DNA from 2 places in the Gracilibacillus saliphilus genome. Region 2 is predicted to be linked to the other one. Evidence: predicted binding sites of a transcription regulator. Region 2 holds the regulator's gene; the other holds the start of a gene.
The links. The regulator LexA, encoded in region 2, represses DNA repair genes until DNA is damaged. The targets are predictions, from matches to a motif close to CGAACATATGTTCG.
Positions count from the first base shown of each region.

Region 1: the regulator LexA is predicted to act here: its motif matches at 4,295-4,308, upstream of ruvA (Holliday junction branch migration protein RuvA).

Region 1 is NZ_WJEB01000024.1:32,034-39,640, reverse strand. It holds gene safA (SafA/ExsA family spore coat assembly protein) at 1-800, shown strand, start outside; gene GHT08_RS15230 (YebC/PmpR family DNA-binding transcriptional regulator) at 1,374-2,123, shown strand; gene GHT08_RS15225 (BofC C-terminal domain-containing protein) at 2,386-2,928, shown strand; gene GHT08_RS15220 (MFS transporter) at 3,015-4,175, opposite strand; gene ruvA (Holliday junction branch migration protein RuvA) at 4,349-4,951, shown strand; gene ruvB (Holliday junction branch migration DNA helicase RuvB) at 4,970-5,971, shown strand; gene GHT08_RS15205 (DUF2905 domain-containing protein) at 5,968-6,168, shown strand; gene queA (tRNA preQ1(34) S-adenosylmethionine ribosyltransferase-isomerase QueA) at 6,182-7,210, shown strand; gene tgt (tRNA guanosine(34) transglycosylase Tgt) at 7,226-7,607, shown strand, end outside.
Region 2 is NZ_WJEB01000001.1:836,225-843,831, forward strand. It holds gene GHT08_RS04065 (hypothetical protein) at 1-107, opposite strand, end outside; gene GHT08_RS04070 (hypothetical protein) at 131-694, opposite strand; gene GHT08_RS04075 (N-acetylmuramoyl-L-alanine amidase family protein) at 1,138-2,061, shown strand; gene GHT08_RS04080 (hypothetical protein) at 2,486-3,214, shown strand; gene lexA (transcriptional repressor LexA) at 3,442-4,062, opposite strand; gene GHT08_RS04090 (YneB family resolvase-like protein) at 4,325-4,972, shown strand; gene GHT08_RS04095 (DUF896 domain-containing protein) at 5,086-5,313, shown strand; gene tkt (transketolase) at 5,480-7,480, shown strand.

The sequences.
Region 1 (7,607 bases), on a different contig from region 2:
AGGTAAAACCGGAGGCTCCAAGTCAAATTTTACCTGCGATTGAAGAGGATGAAGACAAAAAATGGGAACCATTGAAAAAAGAAATGCCTTCATTACCAATTCATTTTAATAAGCAACCACCACAACCTGTACAACCAGCACCATCTCAGGCATCACAAGACTTAAAGTGGACACAGCTAACCAACAATTTCGAAACACATATTCATCCAACGCAAATGCCTGAAGATGATGACCACGTAGCAGGAGTGGAGGATCATAAGAAACCAAAGCACAAACCGATGGCACCACATCATCATCATCCACAACCAATGCCAATGCACGCACCATGTTATTCAAAGGAAGGTATCCCTTATGGCTATGGACACACGGGACATACAGGGCATATGCCACAATATCCGTTTCCAGAAGGTTTCCAGCCACAAGTAATGGGGGAACAATCGCTACCACAACAAACTGGTCCATCTACCCAACCGCATCAAGGATGGTATCAAGCACAAATGCCATCAGATAACCAAGGACAGCAAATGCCATGGGGACCATCACAAATGCCCCAAAATCAAATGATGCCAAATCAACAACAACCAATGCAACAAATGCCAATGCAGCAACAACCAAATATGCCAGTACCAATGCCAGGGGAACCAATGATCCCACAACCTGGCGCGCCGAATTATCCATTAATGCCAATGCCATATGGAATGCAAGGCCAACAACAGATGCCATATCAGCCATATCCTCAACAAGGAATGCCTTACGGGCAACCGAATAAAAAGGACTGTGGATGTGGAGGAAATCGATAATAATCATAATTGCCAAGGCTGCTGAGAAATTTTTTCTCAACAGCCTTTTTTATAATATAGGAAAGTATATAATCAGCGGTATCAACGCATTTGTAAGCAGAGTAGCCATTTTGAAATAGCTTGTACAGGAAACCATCGCTACAACGTTTGTGACTGCTAACTTCTCGAGCTTTCTTAACCTATGTAATAAAATTGGAATGTCAGCGAGTACATTCATTGTAGAGCATTAATTAGCGTAGGCGCCCACTTCGACTCCTGTTGGATCAGGGTGATCTGAAGATCCACTTTTGTAAAACGATCTTCTTTACAAAAGTTAGCCGAAGACACGCCCCACGGAAAGCGAAGTGGGCAAGCCGCAGCGGTTATTACGCCTATTATTCATGTCAAAATAACTACTTTGGATAGGACCGGGTGGGCTTTCCCGGTTTTTCTTATTTCGCAATAATGAAGCTTGATTTCACAATAAAAAAACTTGCATCCGATGAATCTGTTTTGCATCGTTATTTTCAATTTCTGATAGTTATGATAAAGTAAGTAATGGAGACTGAGATAGATTATGAGAGGTGAGAAAGCATGGCAGGACATTCTAAGTGGAAAAATATCCAAAGAAGAAAAAATGCACAAGATGCAAAACGTGGTAAAATTTTTATGAAACATGCTAAGGATATTTATATAGCTGCTAAACAAGGTGGCGGAGACCCAGAAATGAATGCAAGCTTACGTCTTGCAGTAGAAAAAGCAAAGTCTGACAACATGCCGAATGAGAACATAGATCGAGCGATTAAAAAAGCAACTGGGGACTTAGACGGAGCTAATTATGAAGAATTAACTTATGAAGGATATGGTCCTGGTGGAACCGCTGTAATGGTGGAAGTATTAACAGATAATAAAAATCGGACTGCATCTGAGGTACGACATGCGTTTAGTAAAAATGGTGGTAATCTTGGTGAGAATGGTTGTGTAGCTTTCATGTTTAATCGTAAAGGTTACCTAGTAATTGATCAAAGTAAAACAGATGCAGATGAAGATACTGTAATGTTAGAAGCAATTGAAGCTGGTGCAGAAGAAATGGAAACCGTGGAAGGTGCTTATGAAATCTACACTGATCCGGAAGATTTTCAGGATGTAAAATCAACATTGGAAGAAAGTGGTTTTACATTGGAAACAGCAGAAATCACCATGATACCTCAAACACTTTCACAAGTGGATGAAAGTGACGGTAACAAAATGGTCAAGCTGGTCCACATGCTCGAAGATATGGAAGATGTCCAAGAAGTCCACCATAATATGGACGCAGATGAAGCAATTATGGAACAAATATAATAAACAAAAGGCTGCCCATAAGGGCAGTCTTTTTGTTTGTATAAATTAACCCTCAGTTTCGAGTGAAGAGGATCCGTTATCATGGTTGAGTTGCTACTAAAAAATTCCCCTACTATAAGCACGAACAACATTTTTTAAAACTCGATTTGTATTACCGGATACAATGATTTAAACAATCTGTCCTTTTCCTTTATATTGTGGTTATATTTTCTAAAATTGGACACCCTAATAATAACAAAGCTCGATTGGAGGGTCATTTATTATGGGCAAACTATGGTTATTATTAAATGTTGTCGTTGTCTTAATAATTGGGGTCATTAGTTTTCAATCATTTTTAGAGCAAGAAAAATCCGAAGAACTACAGGAAGAAGTAATGGTCATGTCACAAGACCCACTAACAATTGAACTAACTTTAGAGAAACAATATATAGATGGACATATAGAAACAGAGAATGTCCAAGAAACCATCGCTTCTATGCAAGATTTCTGGTCTGAATACCAAGAGTGGCAAGTGATGGAGCAGAGCGATGGTTTTATTCGTTTTCGAAAAGAAGTGGATGATATTTCACCATACCTGAAAGCAAATGGATACTTTGGTATTAAAGATGGACAATTGACAATCTTTGAAGGTGTTCCAGTACATGAAGCAGCTGTGCAATCCTTTTATCAAATTGATACCGAAGAATTAGAATCACACTTGTACGAAGAATTACAAGAAGGTATTAAAATTAATTCTAAGAAAGATTATTTAGAAGTGCTAGAAACATTTCGATCTTATCAAGATGTGGAAGCAGTAAATAGTTGAACGATGCTAAATCATCGTTCAACTATTTTTTGATATGCCCCCCACAACAACGCTTAAGTAAACACCCTGATAAGCTTAACTATTATTCATCCTTCCACTGATGATTGTTTCAATTTATAGGAAGTAAAAATACCAATCATCGCTAAAAAAGTCATAGCTGCCATTAATTGATACATGGTTTGAGAACCAAAGTTGTCTAGGATAGCTCCCCCAGCAGTACCTCCTACCGCACCACCTAATCCAAAACACGTCGACATTAGTAATGCTTGGCCAGTACTACGTAAATGGTTGGGGACAAAGCTCACGGCAGTTTGTAAAGCAACGAGCCAGAACAAACCAAATGTGAGTCCTTGTGATATTTGGAAAAACACAATCCATTCAGCAGATTCAATAAAGCCATACAATAACCAACGGATTGTAAAAAACATAGCAACAACACCAAGTAGAAATAAATGGTGAAATTGCAGGATCTTCTGTGTTAAGAAATAAAAGACAGGTACTTCACTAAAAGCAGCCAGCGCCCAGGCAGATCCGACTAAAAAGGTAGTAGCTCCTAAATCTTCTAAATGAAGAACAAGCATGGTATCGTTCATTCGGTGCGGAATCATAACGAGAAAGCACAAAAACAAAAAGATTATAAATCCTTTATTCGTTAATACTTGCTTGACTCCTTGCAAAGAAACTTTGTCGGCTGCCTGGTTATTATCTTTTAGAAACAAGGTTAGAGAGATTAATAGCAAAATCAGAATCCAAAATAAAATATAAATGTTATCAATACCAATCATTGCTAGAATAGGTCCTGAAACTACTGCAGTAAACGCAAATCCGACAGATCCCCAAAGACGAATTTTACCGTACTGATCACGTTTTTTCGAACCTAAGCTTTTGATGGCCATACTATCTAGTAACGGGCCAGCAGGTGACATTACAAAGTGAAAGGCAACAAAAGAAATAAAAACAATAATAAATGAAGTGCTGAAAAAAATACTGAAACTAATAGCGATGACTGCAAAATATAATATTAAAAGTAATCCTTTAATGGTCTTATACTTATCACTGATGTAACCGAAAAAAGGTTGTGCTACAATACTTACCATGGGAGCAATACCTAAAATGGTTCCAATCTCAACAGAAGAGAAACCTCTAAAACTCAAAAATAATGGTAAAAATGGTAGTATAAGGCCTTTGTGACTGGCGTTAACAAGCGTTAACGCTTTCAAAAATAACATTTGACGATTGTTTGACATAGTAGTCCATCCTTTTATAATAAAGTCATTCTCTTACTTTATCACACACAAACAAGCGCTTTCATTTATTTTGCTCTTGCTTACCTTGATAAACGACCTGAGATAAGCTAAGATTAATACGAACGTATGATTGTAAATTATAAATAGAATTGGATCAAAGAGGAGTTCATGATATGATTGCATATATAAATGGGGAAGTAGCGGAAATAACGGAGCAAACTATTATATTAGATACAAACGGTATTGGATATGAAGTGATATGTCCGAATCCTTATCGTTTCCAAGCACAAGTTGGTCAAAGGCAAAAGGTGTATACGTATCATTATGTAAGAGAAGATGCTCAAATATTATACGGGTTTCAAAATCAGGAAGAAAAGACTTTGTTTGCACAGATTCTTAATGTTTCCGGAATCGGACCAAAAGGCGCATTAGCTGTTCTGGCCACAACTTCTGTGCAGGACTTTGTTGTTGCAATCGAACAAGAAGATGAAAAGTTTTTAACAAGTTTTCCAGGTGTCGGAAAGAAAACAGCGCGACAGATGATTCTTGATCTGAAAGGAAAACTTCCTTTTGACTATCAAGCTGAAAATATGGCGCAACAACATACAGATGGAACACCTGAAAGTAATCAGGCATTAACAGAGGCAATTGAAGCGCTAAAAGCACTAGGCTATTCGGAAAAGGAAATTAATCATATTAAACCGGTATTAACGAAAGAACAGAGTGATACTGCGGATACATATATACGAAAAGGGTTAGCATTATTAATGAAATAAGGAGAAAGGAGCTTCATAATGGAAGAGCGGATCATTTCAGGTGAAATTCAAGAAGAAGATATAACAGAAGAGCTCAGTCTCCGGCCGAAAGTTTTAAAACAATATATTGGGCAACATAAAGCAAAAGAAAACTTGTCGATCTTTATCGAAGCAGCTAAAATGCGGAATGAAGCCTTAGATCACGTCTTATTATATGGACCTCCCGGGCTAGGAAAAACTACAATGGCGCAGATAATCGCAAATGAAATGGGGGTACAGTTTAAACAGACGTCAGGGCCTGCAATTGAACGATCAGGGGATTTGGCAGCTATTTTGTCTTCATTGGAAGTTGGCGATGTTCTTTTTATCGATGAAATTCATCGTTTACCTCGAGCGGTAGAAGAAATTCTATATCCGGCAATGGAAGACTTTTGTTTAGATATCGTCATTGGGCAAGGGCCAAGCGCACGTTCTGTTCAATTAGATCTACCTCCTTTTACTTTAGTAGGGGCAACAACACGTGCTGGGTTACTGTCGGCACCATTGCGTGATCGTTTTGGTGTGTTGTCACGATTAGAATTTTATGAAGTGGTGGACCTTTGTGCCATCGTCGAACGAACTGCCGATATTTTTCAGGTGGAAATTGATAAAGCTGCAGCGTTAGAGGTAGCGAGGAGATCCCGTGGTACACCACGTATTGCCAATCGATTATTAAAGAGAGTTCGCGATATTTCACAAGTTAAAGGAGAAGCTAGTATATCAATAGAGACTACACAGAAGGCTCTGCAAATGTTACAAGTCGATCAAGAAGGGCTTGACCATATTGATCATAAGTTGTTATTAGCGATGATGGATGGTTTTAAAGGTGGTCCTGTTGGATTAGATACGATCGCAGCATCCATCGGTGAGGAATCGCAAACAATTGAAGACGTCTATGAACCATACTTATTACAACAAGGCTTTATCCAGCGTACACCAAGAGGAAGATTAGTGACACCAAAAGCATATGCGCATTTTGAGCGGGAGGTGCCTGAAGCTTGACGGATTTTGGCAAAATCTTTATTGTAATAGGGGTTGTCTTTATTATCGTTGGTCTGTTATGGGGAATGATTGGGAAGTTGCCAGGAGATATCAGTTTTAAAAAAGGAAACTTTTCTTTCCATTTCCCGATTATGACTTCGATTGTGATCAGTATTATTTTAACGGTGATTTTTGCTATTATCGGACGATTCAAATAGAAGGAGAAGAAAAATGGAAATAGAAGATTTTGATTTTGACTTACCAGATGAGCTAATTGCTCAGACTCCATTAGAGAATCGCGCAAGTTCGCGCTTGATGGTTTTAAATCGAGAAAATCGTTCAATTACCCACCATCATTTTTACGATATCTTGGATTTTTTAAAACCAGGTGACTGTTTAGTATTAAATAATACAAAAGTATTACCTGCAAGATTGTATGGTGTGAAGGAAGATACAGGTGCAAAAGTAGAAGTCTTATTATTAACCCAATTGGAAGGTGATAATTGGGAAGTGCTCGTCAAGCCTGCAAAAAAAGTGAAAGTAGGTACTACCATTAGTTTTGGTGAAGGAAAACTTACTGCAACGTGTGTTGATACGAAAGAACATGGTGGAAGAGTCTTTCGTTTTCAATATGAAGGTATTTTTTATGAAGTATTGGATGAATTAGGAGAAATGCCACTCCCACCATATATTAAGGAACAATTAGATGAGCGCGATCGCTATCAAACCGTTTATGCAAAAGAGAAAGGTTCAGCAGCTGCACCGACTGCAGGGTTGCATTTCACAGAAGAGTTATTAGAGCAAATCAAGCAAAAAGGTGTGGAAATTGCTTTTATTACGTTGCATGTAGGTTTGGGAACATTTCGTCCAGTAAGTGTAGATAATATCGAAGAACATGAAATGCACGCAGAATTTTATCAAATGACACAGGAGACTGCTGAACAATTAAATGCAGTAAAGAGAAGAGAAGATCGAATTATCTCTGTTGGAACAACTTCCACAAGAACGTTAGAAACAATTGCTCGGGATACTGGTGGAAATTTTGAGGAAAGAAATGGTTGGACCGATATTTTCATTTATCCTCCATATCAATTTAAAGCGATTGATGGCTTAATCACGAATTTCCACTTACCGAAGTCAACTTTGATTATGTTAGTAAGCGCGTTAGCTGACCGCGATTTTATTTTAGCAGCTTACAACAAAGCAGTAGCTGAACGTTACCGATTTTTCAGTTTTGGTGACGCCATGCTAATTTTGTAAGGAAAGGAAACCATTATGACAGCTATAAGATATGAACATATTAAAACCTGTAAACAAACTGGTGCTCGGCTTGGGAAAGTGCACACGCCACACGGAACATTTGAAACACCCGTTTTTATGCCTGTTGGTACTTTGGCGACAGTGAAAACAATGAGTCCAGAGGAATTAGAGGAGATGGGTGCGAATATTATTTTATCTAACACATATCACCTATGGTTACGACCAGGAGAAGATATTGTGAAAGAAGCTGGTGGACTGCATCAATTTATGAACTGGGATGGTGCGATTCTCACTGATTCTGGGGGATTTCAAGTCTTCAGTTTAAGCGATTTACGAAAAATTGAAGAGGAAGGGGTTCATTTTAGAAATCATTTAAGTGGTGAGAAACTGTTCTTAT
Region 2 (7,607 bases):
ATAGCACCTACCGAGTAAGGAGGTGCTAATAATTTTTCTGCCCCACCAGATGCTCCACATTTGCCCCACTTTTTTTGAAAAAAGCTAAATGTTTTTACACATTTCAACTAATACCTCCATAATAGAGTAATTATCTTTGATTATTTACGATTCTTCTGATGAATTTCGTAAACCAATAAGAACTAAATGCTATGACTATATCGATGAGGAACAGATAAAATTGATTCATTCCTTTATTGAATATTACCAATCCAAAATGGGCTTCTAAGCTTCCAAAACCAAATGCAAAGACTGCACTTAAAATTAGAGTATACAAATAGAAGTTTTTCTGATTATTAGTACAATATTGATACACAAGTAAGAAGCCTACAGGAAGCACGGAAGCAGTCATATTTAGTGCTAGCGGCAATGCTGGTATAAGAAAGTATGGGTGAACAAAATAACCGTAACTTTCGAGCATAATATCAATATATGCCCATAGCATATGAGCAGTGTATCCAAAGAAAAACAATTCAAACAACCTTTTTCTATCCACTGTAAAGTAGAGCAAGAATAGGGGAAATAACAATAAAAAAATCACAACCCAAAATTGCCAAGTTCCCATGTGGGAGTAATTATTCCAATAAGAAGATATTATCGAATTTAACTCTTCATGTTTTTCGTATATCTGCTCCCAATATTCCCTGTATTTCATAAAATGCCCTCCTATATTTATCACAAAGTTCGACATCATATTTTAATGTGTCCTTAATTGGGACGTTAATACAGGGGGATTTAATTTCTTCCTAAATACCAAATATTCTTGTAAAAAAACTCCCAACTCTTTAGGAATAAACAAAAAATTATACTAGCACCAGGACAGACAATACAAATATCTCGGTCATACAATAATTGATTACCATCGAGGTACTTGGTGCAAGATTGGGGCAATTATATATTTATAATAGTTAAAATGCAGGCTATTTAATCTCGAAAATAGATAAAAGGGTAATTCTATTGATCTTCAAGAATCTTAATTAGGTTGATGTAATGGTACCGTCCAACCTAGCAAATAAGTTTAAGCATATAAATGAAGTAAGTGACAAAAAACTGACGGAAGTATTACGAGAAGAGTTTGGTGATCAGAGGAGGATAAAGATGGTTAAAATTTATATTGATCCAGGTCATGGTGGTAATGATCTAGGTGCAACGGGATACGGGCTAAGAGAAAAAGATTTAAACTTAGCTATATCGTTGAATATAAGAGAAAAATTAAATCAGTACCAAGGCCTGTCTGTTCGTCTAAGTCGTACTACCGATAAAACATTATCGTTAAATCAACGTACGAATGATGCTAATAAATGGGGAGCAGATTATTTAGTATCTGTTCATATTAACGCAGGTGGTGGAACTGGCTATGAAGATTATATTTATAATGGATTATCTAATAGCTCACATTCAGCTAAGTATCGTAACGTGATGCACCGAGCCATTATTGGTCAAGTTAATTTGGCTAATCGTGGTCAAAAAAAAGCTAATTTCCATATGCTGCGTGAATCTAATATGCCAGCATTACTAACGGAAAATGGCTTTATTGATTCTGAAGATGATGCAGCTAGGTTACAAAAGGATTCTTTTTTAGAGGGCATTGCTCAAGGTCATGTAGATGGTTTGATTAAAATATTCAATTTGAAAGAAAAAGTCAAAGCAATTAATCCTGATGCAGTTATTGGCAGGAAAAAGAGCAAGAAAGCCAACCTAAAAATAGATGGATGGTGGGGAGAACAAACCACACGAGCACTTCAAAAATATCTTGGAACCGTGGTTGATGGTGTTATCAGCAATCAATTACGCAATGAAGTTACCTCAAAGATCGTATCAGGTATCACTTTTGGTAAAGGCGGTAGCTTAGTTATTAAGGCATTACAAAGTAAGGTTGGCGCTAAGATTGACGGTTATTTAGGACCACAAACAATCCGGAAACTCCAGCAATATCTAGGTACTGTGGTAGATGGAAAATTAAGTGAACCTTCACTTGTCGTGAAAGAATTGCAACAGAATTTAAACAATGGAACATTCTAGTGAGTCATGAATACAAAAAAACCGCTGTAACAAAGGAGCGATTTGGAATGTACTCCTTGTTCAAAATAAAGCCTTTGTTCAGTTAGGTTTTTGGCCACCACTGAGCATAACTTTATCATCGTGTTACTCGAAGTTTGAAGTGGTAATCTTACAGACGATAGCATACCGTGATAAAGTCGTTTCCATTTATGGGCGAGTCTATCTGTTTATTGTTAAGTAGTTAATAATACTAGTTTCTTATTTGATAACTTAATTTTAAATTACATTTCTTTGAATATATTTCTTAGCTTTAATTACTCATAAATTAAAATTTGAACTTTTACACCATATTATGTAATGAATGCCCACACAAAAACAATCAAAATAAGTAAAATATAGAGAATCCGAAATTGGGTTAAAAAACAACAGAAAGGGATGAAATAAAGTGACTCATCATAATTGTGGTGTAAAAGTGGAAGTTCCCGGAAAAATTCCTATAAAACCGAAAACCAGAAGGAAAAAGCATGATTGTCCATGTCCACCTAAAAAACAAGCGGCAGGCTGCGAGTGTAATGTTAAAAAACCTGCTCTTGAACCAGCTAAATTAACGAACGATTGTGTAGTTGTCAATTCACTTGTTGGAACAAAAACGGTACAAAAGGTTGCAGAGGTGACTTTACCTATAACCGCATTTGCAGGTTTAGGAGTGTTAGACGATCTTGTATCTGTTAATCTTACTCCGAATGTGGATGCTGTGACTCAAAATGCTCGTGTTATTAAGGATAAAGTTGTTAATATCGGGCTTCTTCCAGTTACTATTACGGTGTCAATTTTAGGTATCGAACTACCAGTTACCTTAGATACTACCATTCCGTTCCAAGAGCATACTGATTTTCCAGGAGCTTGTCCACAAGATATCGTACAAGAAACACCTCTGGAAGTGGAAGGAACTTTCATTCAACCTGGAGTTCCAGTGATAGGTGCTGCTGGAATTGAATTAGTTGAAGGTATTTTATTTAAAGTGGTTTTACGCACAACGATTACTGTAACTCGTCCAGTTATCCAGGATTCACAAGGAAATATTTGTGATGTAAATCCAAACCGTTGTGACGACACAAATGGTCCGCCATCGTTCACTTTACCTGCACCACCAAATGGTGGCTTGCTAGGCTAATCTCCAACAACAGTGTAAATTCATGGTAACCCTTGGCACTTTAAGTGTCGGGGTTATTTTCTTATCCCTTTATATTTGTCCTTAACTGCTCAGAATTTATGTTATGAAAAAAGGAAAATAGCGGAAGTTTTTTAATGCCATGGAGTTACCGTAATAAAATTATAGTTAAAAAAGTGCTACCGTTTATAGGTCGCACTTTTTTTATTAAACCTTATTAAGTCTATATACTATATATTTCGGTACAAACCGACTACTTTTCCTAAAATACTGACATTATCATAGATTAGCGGATCCATTGTTGCATTTTCAGGTTGCAAGCGAATATGATCCTTTTCTTTAAAGAAACGTTTTACAGTTGCTTCACTGTCTTCTGTCATTGCAACTACAATATCTCCATTTTCTGCTGTGTTTTGTTGTTTGACAATTACCTTGTCTCCATCTAATATTCCTGCTTCAATCATACTGTCTCCCTCAATAATCAATACAAATAACTGTTCACTTACATGCATTTCATTGTGCGGAATCGGAATATATTCTTCAATATTTTCGACTGCTGTGATAGGAAGACCGGCCGTTACTTTCCCGATAACTGGCGCAAATGTAGCTTCTGTTTTCGGAATTTCCAGTTCTCCATCTTGTGGAAGTACTTCTATCGCTCTTGGTTTAGTAGGATCACGTCTAATATAACCTTTCTTCTCTAATCTGGCTAGATGACCGTGAACGGTTGAACTTGATGCTAAACCAACTGCTTCTCCAATCTCACGAACAGATGGTGGATATCCTTTTAGCTCTACTTGCTCTTTAATATAAGCTAATATCTCCTCTTGTCGTTTTGATAGATTTGTCATATTTAAATCCCCTTATACGTATTATTTATTAATCAAAGTATAGCATAGTAAGATTAGATTTACAAACATTCGTTCGAGAAAAGTGTTGACATGAACACCTGTTCGTGTATAATAAAAGTACGAACAAAAGTTCTGTGGAGGGATTTATCATGTTAAAAAATATTTCTAAGATTGACATTTTCTATTTGGTTGCTTTTATACTAGCTATTGTCTTTTTTTATGTTTCAGCAGTAACTAGTTTATAAAATGAAGGAGTAAATCTATGACGAAAGCAATCATTTATTGTCGTGTGAGTACAGAAAAGGAAGCGCAAGAAACTTCTATTAAACGGCAGCAAGAAGAATTGCAGTTGTTTGCAAATAAATATAATTTCGAAATCATCAATATAATAGAAGAAAAACAGAGTGGATATGAGATTGAACGAGAAGGTATTTTTGAAATGTTAGAGGAGTTTCAAAGCGGAAAGGCTGACACACTACTCATTCAAGATGAAACAAGACTTGGAAGAGGAAATACAAAGATAGCATTACTTCATCAGTTAAATCGCTTAAATGTCAACATATATACACTTTCACACCATGGTGAATTACAACTATCGGAAGGCGATTCAATGGTACTACAAATTGTCTCGATAGTAGAGGAATACCAAAGGAAATTACACAATGCAAAAATAAAAAGAGGGATGAAGAAGGCAGTAAATAATGGATTTAATCCAGCTGAAAATCTTTCTAATCAGCATCTCGCCAAAGGTAGAGAACGAAAAGAATTTCCGATAGAAGAAGTAGTCAGGTTAAAAGGGAATAATTTAACCTTCCAAGAGATCGCGTCGATTTTAAGAGGAATGGGTTACGATGTATCTAAAGCAACTGTGCATCGCCGTTATCAGGAATACCAATCACTTGAAAACTGATTAAATCAAGATTAGAATAAAGAGAGAGTATACGATTCGTGTATACTCTTTTTCATTGTAAACTAGAATAAATCAATCGTTATTATGGTATAGAAAAGAGGTGTCAAATCTCTATGTTATCAAAGGAAAAAATTGCTCGTATTAATGAATTAGCAAATAAAGCGAAAACAGAAGGTTTATCAGATGAAGAAAAGCAGGAACAAAAATCTTTGCGTGAAGCCTATCTGAAAAATGTCAGAAAATCATTTAAAAATCATATGAAGGGGATGACTGTGGTTGACCCGAACGGGAATGATGTCACTCCGGAAAAATTAAAACGATTAAAAGAGAAGAAAAAGTAGAGAATTCTACTTTTTCTTCAAAAATTATAAAAGTTTAGCAAAAACTGATATTTCTAAAGAAATTACGCGCTTTTTGTCTTGATATACTTGTCTTTAAACTGATTTCGTTATAGGATTATAAATGTGCGTACATATTTTGCAATTTTGAAAGGGGACAAATGAAAAGATGGCAAATCAAATGGAACAAATGTCTATTAATGCAATAAGAACATTGTCAATAGACGCGATTGAGAAAGCTAATTCTGGTCATCCAGGGTTGCCAATGGGGGCTGCTCCAATGGCATATACGCTTTGGACACAACACATGAATCATAACCCGAAAAGCTCTAAATGGTTTAATCGTGACCGTTTTGTATTATCTGCAGGTCATGGCTCTATGTTATTGTACAGCTTACTTCACTTGTCAGGTTATGATGTCACAATTGATGATCTAAAAGGATTCCGTCAATGGGATTCCAAAACTCCTGGTCACCCAGAAGTACACCATACCGATGGGGTAGAAGCAACGACAGGACCATTAGGTCAAGGTATTGCGATGAGTGTTGGTATGGCAATGGCTGAAAAACACTTGGCAGCTAAATACAATAAAGATAAATTTAATGTAGTAGATCACTATACATTTGCACTTGTTAGTGATGGAGATCTAATGGAAGGTGTTTCACATGAGTCTGCATCTCTAGCTGGTCACTTAAAATTAGGCAAGCTTATTGCTTTATATGACTCAAATGATATTTCATTAGATGGTGAGTTAAACAAAGCTTTCTCTGAGAATGTAGAAGATCGTTTTAAAGCTTATGGATGGCAAGTAATCCGCGTTGAAGATGGTACGGATACAGAGTCCATCTCACAAGCTATTGCAGATGCAAAAGCAAATACGGACCAACCAACATTAATTGAAGTTAAAACTGTAATCGGTTATGGTTCTCCTAATAAATCTGCTTCAGCTGCGTCACATGGTGCACCACTTGGAGAAGATGAAGTTAAATTAACAAAAGAATATTATAATTGGGAACATGAAGATTTCCATGTACCTGATGAAGTATATCAGGACTTTAATACAAAAATTGTTGAAAACGGTAAAGCAGTAGAGCAAGAATGGAAACAATTATTCGATGCGTACAAGAAAGCATACCCTGAATTAGGTCAGGAATTAGATGAGGCTATTAACAATCAATTACCTGAAGGCTGGGATAAAGACTTACCAGTATATGAAGCAGGTAAAGACGAAGCTGCTACTCGTGCTACATCAGGTGAAGTGTTAAATGCTATTGCGAAAACTGTACCTTCGTTATTCGGTGGTAGTGCAGACTTAGCAGGTTCTAATAAAACGAATCTAAAAGATGCTGGTGACTTCTCAGCTGCAGAGCCAGACAAACGTAATATCTGGTTTGGTGTACGTGAATTTGCGATGGCAGCTGCGTTAAATGGTATGGCATTACATGGAGGACTTAAAGTATTCGGTGGTACTTTCTTCGTATTCAGTGACTACTTACGTCCAGCAGTTCGTCTGTCTGCTATTCAGAATCTCCCTGTAACATATGTATTAACACACGATTCAATTGCGGTAGGAGAAGACGGACCAACTCACGAACCAGTAGAACAACTAGCTGCGTTTAGAGCTATGCCAAATCTTTCTGTTATTCGCCCAGCAGACGGTAATGAAGTACAAGCTGCATGGCGCTTAGCTATGGAGTCTACATCACAGCCAACTGCATTAGTGCTTACTCGTCAAGGACTTCCTACATTAGAAGGTACTGCTGAAAATGCATATGAAGGTGTGAAAAAAGGTGGTTATGTAGTAAGCCCTGCTTCGAAAGAAACTCCAGATGCGATTCTAGTTGCTACTGGTTCTGAAGTACAGCTTGCAGTGAAAGCGCAAAAAACTTTAAAAGAAGAAGGAAAAGACGTAAGTGTTGTAAGTATTCCTTCATGGGATCGTTTCGACAAACAAGATGCAGCATATAAAGAATCAGTATTACCAAGTGCTGTAACGAAACGAGTTGCTATTGAAATGGCTTCTTCATTAGGCTGGGAGCGTTATGTCGGCCTTGAAGGAAAAATCATTGCAATCGACACATTCGGTGCATCTGCGAATGGAAACAAGCTTATTGAAGAATACGGCTTTACTGTAGAAAATGTCGTTAAACATGTAAATGAATTATTTTAATTAAACTAAAATGGGACAGAGGAGCAGGTTCCTCGTCCCATTTTTTTGCCATTAGAAATGTGTTTCAACAAACCTAAAAATATTGTAAATGCGAACAATCATGATATGATATTAAGCTAAAGCTTTT